One region of the Pseudomonas sp. P1_A1 genome, then DNA from elsewhere that is predicted to be linked to it. Evidence: riboswitches for the same ligand, from Rfam matches in the RefSeq annotation. Region 1 holds a riboswitch; the other holds the start of a gene.
The links. Region 1 has a riboswitch for cobalamin ahead of AC1D2Q_RS12030 (CbtB domain-containing protein). Riboswitches for the same ligand answer to the same signal wherever they lie in the genome.

Region 1 (4,412 bases):
CTTTTTTGCGGGTGGTAGATCGCGGTGCGTGGCAGGGTTTGCGGCTCGGACCATGGATAGTCGCGACCCAGCCAGCGACTGGCGAGGCAGCGAAACAGGTCGAGCGCATTGGCCATGCCGCCCTGACGCAGGAAGTGCCAGAGCCGGTCGCGGTCTTCGGGGATCACGGTGCTCAGATCGCTGAGTTCCGGGTCCGGACGATCGTCGCCCGGCACCAGAATCAACTGCACACCGCGCTGGGACAATTCCACCAGACGCTCGATGCCGTAACGCCAATAGGCGATGCCGCCATGCAGCGAGATCAGAATCACCTTGGCGTGGCGCAGCACTTCGTCGACATAAAGATCGACCGAGGCGTGATTCTGCACCTGCATTGGGTTGGCCAGGCGCAGGCTCGGGTAATCGTCGGGCAGCTGCTGCGCCGCCTCGGCGAGCAACGCCAGACTGGAATCGCCGCTGCACAGGATCACCAGCTCGGCGGGGGTTTGTCCAAGGTCGGCAATGTTGTCATCCGACACGAAACCGCCGGGCTGGGTCCTGAGCAGGTGCATGGGTTAAACGCTGAGCGCAGCGCGCAATTGCGCTTCGAGTTGAACGGCGTCCAGCGCCTGACCGATCAACACCAGACGGGTGGTGCGTGCTTCATCCGCGCCCCACTGACGGTCAAAGTGCTTGTCGAAACGCGTGCCCACGCCCTGAATCAGCAGGCGCATCGGCTTGTTCGGCACCGCCGCGAAACCCTTGACCCGCAGAATGCCGTGCTGCACCACCAGTTGCGTCAGCGCGTCCATCAGCAGACTTTCGTCGGCTTGCGGCAGTTCGATCGAGATCGAGTCGAATGCGTCATGGTCGTGATCATGATCGTCTTCACCTTCATGGTGATGATCGTGATGGCTGTGGCGACTGTCGATATGTTCTTCGGAACCGGCACCGAGGCCGATCAGCACGTCCAGGGGCAAGCGACCGCTGCTGGCTTCGATGACTTTCACCGCTGGCGGCAGCTCTTCGGCGACTTCCAGGCGCACGCGGGCCAGGTCTGCGGCGCTGATCAGGTCAGCCTTGTTGAGGATTACCAGGTCGGCGCTGGCCAGTTGGTCGGCGAACAGTTCGTGCAGCGGCGATTCGTGGTCCAGGTTCGGGTCGAGTTTGCGCTGGGCGTCCACTTGATCCGGGAATGCAGCGAAAGTGCCGGCGGCCACGGCTGGGCTGTCGACCACGGTGATGACAGCGTCAACGGTGCAGGCACTGCGGATTTCCGGCCACTGGAAGGCTTGAACCAAAGGCTTTGGCAGGGCCAGGCCCGAGGTTTCGATGAGGATGTGGTCGAGATCGCCGCGACGCGCGACGAGTTCGCGCATCACCGGGAAGAACTCTTCCTGGACGGTGCAGCACAGGCAGCCGTTGGCCAGTTCATAGACGCGACCGCTGGCCTCTTCTTCAGTGCAGCCGATGGAGCACTGCTTGAGGATCTCGCCGTCGATGCCCAGCTCGCCGAACTCGTTGACGATCACCGCAATGCGACGGCCCTGGGCATTGTCGAGCATGTGCCGCAGCAAGGTGGTTTTGCCCGAACCGAGGAAGCCGGTAACGATGGTGACGGGGAGTTTGGCCAGTGTTTTCATCGGATGCCCTTTGGCAAGGTGGCGGGCATACGGGACGACGACCGGCAACGCGGGGGCGCGTGCCTGAAGAGTTCGCCACCGGATCACCCCGCCCGGTTGAAAGTGAGAATCTGTGTCGAGGCAGGTCTCCTGGCTGACGGTGTGCCGGGCGGGTCAGCCTGGCATTCGCTGCGCCTTCCCGCGAGCCCGTTGCACAGGGTTTGCAGTGGCGTGGCAGCGAACATCACCGTTCACAGTTGCGGGGGCAGCCGCGGCATCGACCGCGTTCCCTTCTTAGCTTCGGCAGACGCCGAAGAACCTCGAAAGCGCAAGGCTACGCATCGTGTGGGGGCGGGTCAATCACTGCGCACGCCACCCGCCCCTACAAAGAACCAATCGGCATTTGGCCTCCAATTGAGAACCCCTGCCAATTGACTCCCCGCCCTCGCCCATGCTCTCCTACACGCCCTGTTACGGGTGCCCTTCACAGGGTGAAACGGGAAACCGGTGAATCATGTGCTTTACTCTAAAGCCATGTCAGTCCGGTGCTGCCCCCGCAACGGTAAGCGAGTGAAGCGTCAGATCCACTGTGCCGGTCATACGGCATGGGAAGGTGATGCTTGCAGGTCCAGGCGCAAGCCCGGCCCCTCGCGAGCCCGGAGACCGGCCCGCAACACAAAGTGACTTTTACGTTCACTGAATAACAAACCCGCGGTGGGCGGGCGCTGTTCGAAATCTCTGCGAGCCCTTGGCGTGCGGAGGTTTTCATGCGCTCTATTCGCCCGCTGACAGACCAGAGGGAAGCGCCATGTCGATCATCAGCAGCACCGGCAGCAACACCGATAAGAGCATCGCCAGCACCACCACGACCCTGACTCAACGCCTGACCGCCGCCGTGTGTGCGTCGATCCTTGGCGCCAGCCTTGTGTATTTCGCCGGTTTCTCGCACATCGAAGCGGTGCACAACGCCGCGCACGATACCCGTCACAGCTCCGCATTTCCGTGCCATTGAGTCCTGCCGAGATGATCAAGCGTATTGCGCAAACCGCAGGTTTCACCGGGCTGCTGGCCGCCCTGCTATTGACCCTGCTGCAAAGCTTCTGGGTCGCCCCGCTGATTTTGCAGGCCGAGACCTACGAAAAATCCGAGCCGGCCGCTGTTGAAGTCCACGAGCACGCCGCGGGCGCAGTCGCTCACACCCACGATGCCCAAGCCTGGGAGCCGGAAGACGGCTGGCAGCGCGTGCTGTCCACTACCGGCGGCAACCTGGTAGTAGCCGTCGGTTTCGCCCTGATGCTCGCCGGTCTTTACACCCTGCGCGCACCGACCAAAACCTCTCAGGGCCTGCTCTGGGGCCTGGCCGGTTATGCGACGTTCGTGCTGGCTCCGACTCTCGGCCTGCCGCCTGAGCTGCCGGGCACTGCCGCGGCTGATCTGGCGCAACGGCAAATCTGGTGGATCGGCACTGCCGCGTCCACGGCCGTCGGCATCGCGTTGATCGTGTTCAGCCGTCACTGGCTGATGAAAGCGCTCGGCGTGGCGATCCTGGCCGTGCCGCATGTGATTGGCGCACCACAACCGGAAGTCCATTCAATGCTGGCGCCGGAAGCTCTGGAAACGCAATTCAAGATCGCTTCGCAGCTGACCAACGTGGCGTTCTGGCTGGCCCTGGGCCTGATCAGCGCCTGGTTGTTCCGCCGCAAAAGCGATGGACATTACAGCGCATGACTGAAAGCGGCACAGTGCCGACCCTGGTGGTCGGCCTGGGCTGCCAGCGCGGCTGCCCCGTCAGCACGCTGCGGGCGCTGCTCGATCAGGCGTTACAGGCCCATCAGATCGAGCTTCGTGAGATCAAGGCCCTGGCCAGCATCGACCTCAAGCGCGATGAACCTGGCCTGATCCAACTGGCCGAACAGCTGGCATTGCCGTTGATGTATTTCAGCAGCGAACAATTGGCCGGTTATGAACCGCAACTCAGCCACCACTCGGACATCGCGTTTGAACGCACCGGTTGCTACGGTGTGGCGGAGAGTGCCGCGTTGGCTCTGGCCGAACAATTGGCCCAGGCACCGGCAAAGTTGCTGATTCCACGACAAAAATACGCCCAGGCCACCCTGGCATTGGCCAGCGCCGCGTAAAATCCCCGATAATCCCCGCCTTCGATCATGAGCATTCTTCATCTGAAGCATGCCCAGGCCCTATTTCTGACAGGAAACGACGATGACCGTCTACTTCATTGGCGCCGGCCCCGGCGACCCGGAACTGATCACCGTCAAAGGCCAGCGGCTGATTCGTAGCTGCCCGGTCATCATCTATGCCGGCTCCCTGGTCCCCGCCGCCGTGCTGGAAGGCCACCGAGCCGAACAGGTGGTCAACAGCGCCGAACTGCACCTGGAACAGATCGTCGAGCTGATCAAGACCGCCCACGCCAGCGGCCAGGACGTGGCCCGGGTGCATTCCGGCGACCCGAGCCTGTACGGCGCGATCGGCGAGCAGATTCGCTACTTGCGTGAACTCGACATCCCTTTCGAAATCATTCCCGGTGTCACCGCCACCGCCGCCTGCGCGGCCCTTTTGGGTGCCGAACTGACCCTGCCGGACGTGTCACAGAGCGTGATTCTGACCCGTTACGCCGACAAGACCGCCATGCCCGCTGGCGAAGAGCTGGGTAGCCTGGCGCAACACGGGGCGACCATGGCGATCCACCTGGGGGTCAATCATCTGGAGAAGATCCTTGCCCAATTGCTGCCGCACTACGGCGCCGACTGCCCGATCGCGGTGATTCACCGGGCGACCTGGCCGGATCAGGAT
Region 2 (4,412 bases), on a different contig from region 1:
TCTTCCTCCACCAGTTGCTGGATCTTGCCGCGCAGCGCCCGGTCGCTGATGCGGATGAACCGCCAGGGCTGCATCAGGCCGACGCTCGGCGCCTGGTGCGCGGCTTCGAGCAGGCGTCTCAGTAACTCGGGCTCGACTGTGCCGCCACTGAAGTGGCGCATGTCACGGCGTTCACCGATGGCTCGGTAGACCGCATCGCGTTCGGCTTCGGAAAAGGCGTTTTCTGTCATGGCCTGCTCGCGATGACGGCTTCACGATCGGGCGCCAACAACGCAGCAATCGCCGCCGGATTGGACGGAAAATAAAAGTGCACATAAGAGGCCGTCATCCGCCCCTCACGATAAACCGCCTCCGCCCCTCGCCCGCCATTGGGGCTCAGGCCACGTGCAATCGGCTCAAGCTCGGTGCTGGTCAGCGAGTGGTGATAGGTGTGCCCGCGCAGCAAACCTTCGGGCAATTCCACCGCCTGCAAGGCCAACGCCGCCAGACGCTTCTGCATCACCGCATTACCGGTCAACAAGCCAACCAGCTCGGCGCGAGCACCCTCGACATCGGTCAACGAGTCCAGCAGGTACAACATGCCGCCACACTCGGCCAGCAACGGTTTTCCCGCCGCGTGGTGAGCGCGGATGGCGGTCAGCATTGGCGTGTTTTGTGACAACGCCACATGGTGCAATTCAGGGTAACCGCCCGGCAGATAAAGGCTGTCTGCCTCTGGTAACCCGCTGTCGCGGATCGGCGAGAAGAAAGACAATTCGGCGCCCATGGCCCGCAGCAGATCCAGGCTCGCGCCGTAGGTAAACGCGAAGGCTTCGTCCCGAGCCACAGCAATCCGCACACCGGCCAGCAACGGTTCGGCCGCAATCATTTCAGGCGCGGCGAATTCCACGACAGGTGGTAACGCCACGTCGCAACTGCTGGCCAGCGAGGCGGCGGCGGCATCGAGGCGCAGATCTAAGTCATTCAGCTCACTGGCCTGTACCAGGCCAAGATGCCGACTCGGCAATTCGATGCCGGTTTCCCGGGACAACGCGCCGTACCAACGCAAGCCTTCTGTCAGGCTGCCTTCGAGCAATTGCGCATGACGCAGGGTGCCAACCCGGTTGGCCAACACACCGGCAAACGGCAAATCCGGCTGATAGCGCGCCAAGCCCAAGGCCAGCGCGCCAAAGGTCTGCGCCATCGCGGTGCCGTCAATCACGCCGAGCACCGGCACACCAAAATGCCGCGCCAGGTCGGCACTGGACGGCGTACCGTCAAACAGCCCCATGACGCCTTCGATGAGGATCAGATCGGCTTCGCCAGCGGCTTCCCACAACAGACGACGACTTTCCTGCTCGCCGACCATCCACATGTCCAGTTGATAAACTGGCGCACCGCTGGCGCGCTCGAGAATCATCGGGTCGAGAAAGTCCGGGCCGCATTTGAACACGCGCACCTTGCGCCCCTGATTGCGATGCAACCGGGCGAGCGCGGCGGTGACGGTGGTCTTGCCCTGACCGGAGGCCGGCGCGGCAATCAGTACCGCCGGGCATTGACGTGGTTGACTCACAACTCGACGCCTTTTTGCGCCTTGATCCCGGCCTGGAAGGCGTGCTTGATCATGCCCATTTCGGTGACGGTGTCAGCCAGTTCGATCATCTCCGGTTTGGCGCCACGGCCAGTGACCACCACATGCTGCATCGGTGGACGGGCCTGCAAGTCGCTGAGCACCTGATCGAGATCGAGGTAACCGTGCTTGAGGGCGATGTTCAATTCATCGAGTACCACCAAGCCAATCGACGGATCGCTCAGCAGTTCGCGGGACACCGCCCACGCAGCTTCGGCGGCGGCGATGTCACGCTGGCGGTCCTGGGTTTCCCAGGTGAAGCCCTCGCCCATCACATGAAAACGCACCTGCTCCGGAAAGCGCCGGAAGAACAACTCCTCGCCGGTGCTGCTGCGCCCCTTGATGAACTGCACCACGCCGCATTGCATGCCGTGGCCCATGGAGCGCGCAAGCATGCCGAACGCCGAACTGCTCTTGCCTTTGCCGTTGCCGCTCAGCACCAGCAGCAGGCCGCATTCATTCGGCGAGTTGGCGATGCGTTCGTCGATCACGGCTTTTTTGCGCAGCATGCGCGCCAGATGGCGTTCGTCACGATCGGGGGTATCAGTCATGGGGGAGCTCTCCGTTGAGGCTGGATAACGGCGGGCAGGCACAAGAATAGACGGCAAGAAGCCTGGCATCGCCCACCGTGATGCCGCTGAATGGATCAGGCCGGTCTCCGGGCTCATGAGCGGCACTTGGCCCGACTGCGCGCCTTCCCATGTCAATCGTCGACACAGTGGCTCAAGGCGCAGTCTTCACTCATTTACCGTTGCGGGGGCAGCGCCGGGATCGCGATCGTTCTTCGCTGGAAGAAACTCACTCACCGGCTTCCCTGTTTCACTCTGTCGACCAAGGCCACAGAGCACCTGAAACAAGCCGCGAAGGTTAGAGGGTTGGGGGTGGAGCGTCAATTAAAGACGGGACGCCTTCCGGCGAATAACTGCCGCCGATCAATTATCTGACGCCAATCTTGTGCCACACTGCCAGCAGTGATATCAAAGAGCCACAACCTCATAACACAATAACAAGGGTGAGCCACATGCAAGGCATGATCATCAGCAATCCGAAGCTGGAATTCCTGCGCCCGGTGCTGGAACGCTGGTTTGACTGTATCGACCGCTACAACGCCGTGCGCGGCGATAACGATACGCCTTACTGGTACGACGAAAACGCCAACCTCGGCCTGCTCTCTGCCGCAGCCTGGATGGCGGAAATGGTCACGCTGCAGCAAACACCGACGCGCAAACAGACCGAAGAAGGCGAACGCAACGCCCGCGCCGATCTGTTTATCGCCACCAGCGAAGAACGCGCGTACCTGCAGGCCACTCAGCGCTGGCCGCGGGTCAATAGTTTGAACCTGACCCAGGCACTGGCGGACATCACCAGCGACGCGAAGCGCATCAGCTACGCCAGCGACCTGAAACTCGGCTGCCTGTTTGTCGCTCCACAAAAAGCCCAGCACAGCGCCACCCCGGAAGAACTCCAGGACATGCTCGACGACCTGCAAAAGGAACACACCTGTGCGGTGGCCTGGTATTTCCCTTACGCCTACCGCAAGTTGCGCAATGAAGCCGGCAACTACCACCCGGGTATCGCCGTGCTGTTCAAGGAAGCCCGCGGCTGACTGGTTGAACCATCGGGTGTCTACGCTTCTCTATGATTACGTCAATGCATTCATAGGGAAGATCAGTAATGCGCAAACCCCAACTCGTTTTCATCATCGCGCTCGCCGGAGGGCTCGCCGCCTGTGGTGAAACCTCCAGCCTGCAAGTCTCGGACGGCACCGGACCGTCGCCCAAGCTGCCGGAACCGAACAAAACCCTGATCCCGACGGTGAACATCGCCCCGGCGATCGGCTGGCCTCAAGGTAAAAAACCCACTGCCGCGCCAGGGACTCAGGTGGCGGCGTTTGCCGAAGGCCTCGATCATCCCCGCTGGCTCTACGTATTGCCCAACGGCGATGTGCTGGTGGCCGAAACCAACTCGCCGCCCAAACCCGACGACGGCAAAGGCATTCGCGGCTGGGTCATGGGCAAAGTCATGGGCCGTGCCGGGGCCGGCGTTCCCAGCCCGAATCGCATCACTCTGCTGCGGGACAAGGACCACGACGGCGTCGCCGAAACCCGCACGGTGTTCCTGGAAACCCTCAACTCGCCCTTCGGCATGACCTTGGTCGGCAAAGACCTGTACGTCGCCGACACCGACCGCTTGCTGCGTTTCCACTATGAAAACAGCGAGACGGCGATCAAGTCGCAGCCGATCAAAGTGGTCGATTTGCCGGGCGGCACACTGAATCACCATTGGACCAAAAACGTCATCGCCAGCAAGGACGGCAGCAAGCTGTACGTCACCGTGGGTTCGAACAGCAACGTCGGTGAAAACGGCATGGATCAGGAGGAAGGTCGCGCGGCGATCTGGGAAGTGGATCGCGCCACCGGCAACCATCGAATCTTCGCCTCGGGGATTCGCAACCCGAACGGCCTGGCCTGGGAGCCTCAGAGCGGCGCTTTATGGACCGCAGTCAACGAGCGTGACGAAATCGGCAGCGACCTGGTGCCGGACTACATCACGTCAGTGAAGGACGGCGGGTTCTATGGCTGGCCTTACAGCTATTACGGGCAACATGTCGATGTTCGCGTCGAGCCACAAAACCCTGATCTGGTCGCCAAGGCCATTACTCCAGACTACGCGGTGGGGCCCCATACCGCGTCGCTGGGCCTGACGTTCGCCGAAGGCAGCAAGTTGCCCGCGCCGTTCACCCAAGGGGCATTCATCGGCCAGCATGGCTCGTGGAACCGTAAACCGCACAGCGGCTACAAAG

Region 2: linked by a shared signal. The riboswitch ahead of cobO (cob(I)yrinic acid a,c-diamide adenosyltransferase) and the one ahead of AC1D2Q_RS12030 (CbtB domain-containing protein) in region 1 are both predicted to bind cobalamin.

Annotation. Positions count from the first base shown of each region.
Region 1 is NZ_JBFTZE010000006.1:313,700-318,111, forward strand. It holds gene cobN (cobaltochelatase subunit CobN) at 1-551, opposite strand, end outside; gene cobW (cobalamin biosynthesis protein CobW) at 555-1,622, opposite strand; cobalamin riboswitch at 1,725-1,939, opposite strand; cobalamin riboswitch at 2,060-2,287, shown strand; gene AC1D2Q_RS12030 (CbtB domain-containing protein) at 2,410-2,613, shown strand; gene AC1D2Q_RS12035 (CbtA family protein) at 2,625-3,329, shown strand; gene AC1D2Q_RS12040 (cobalamin biosynthesis protein) at 3,326-3,739, shown strand; gene cobM (precorrin-4 C(11)-methyltransferase) at 3,822-4,412, shown strand, end outside.
Region 2 is NZ_JBFTZE010000010.1:25,412-29,823, reverse strand. It holds gene bluB (5,6-dimethylbenzimidazole synthase) at 1-230, opposite strand, end outside; gene AC1D2Q_RS16300 (cobyrinate a,c-diamide synthase) at 227-1,552, opposite strand; gene cobO (cob(I)yrinic acid a,c-diamide adenosyltransferase) at 1,549-2,160, opposite strand; cobalamin riboswitch at 2,242-2,476, opposite strand; gene AC1D2Q_RS16290 (hypothetical protein) at 2,631-3,215, shown strand; gene AC1D2Q_RS16285 (PQQ-dependent sugar dehydrogenase) at 3,284-4,412, shown strand, end outside.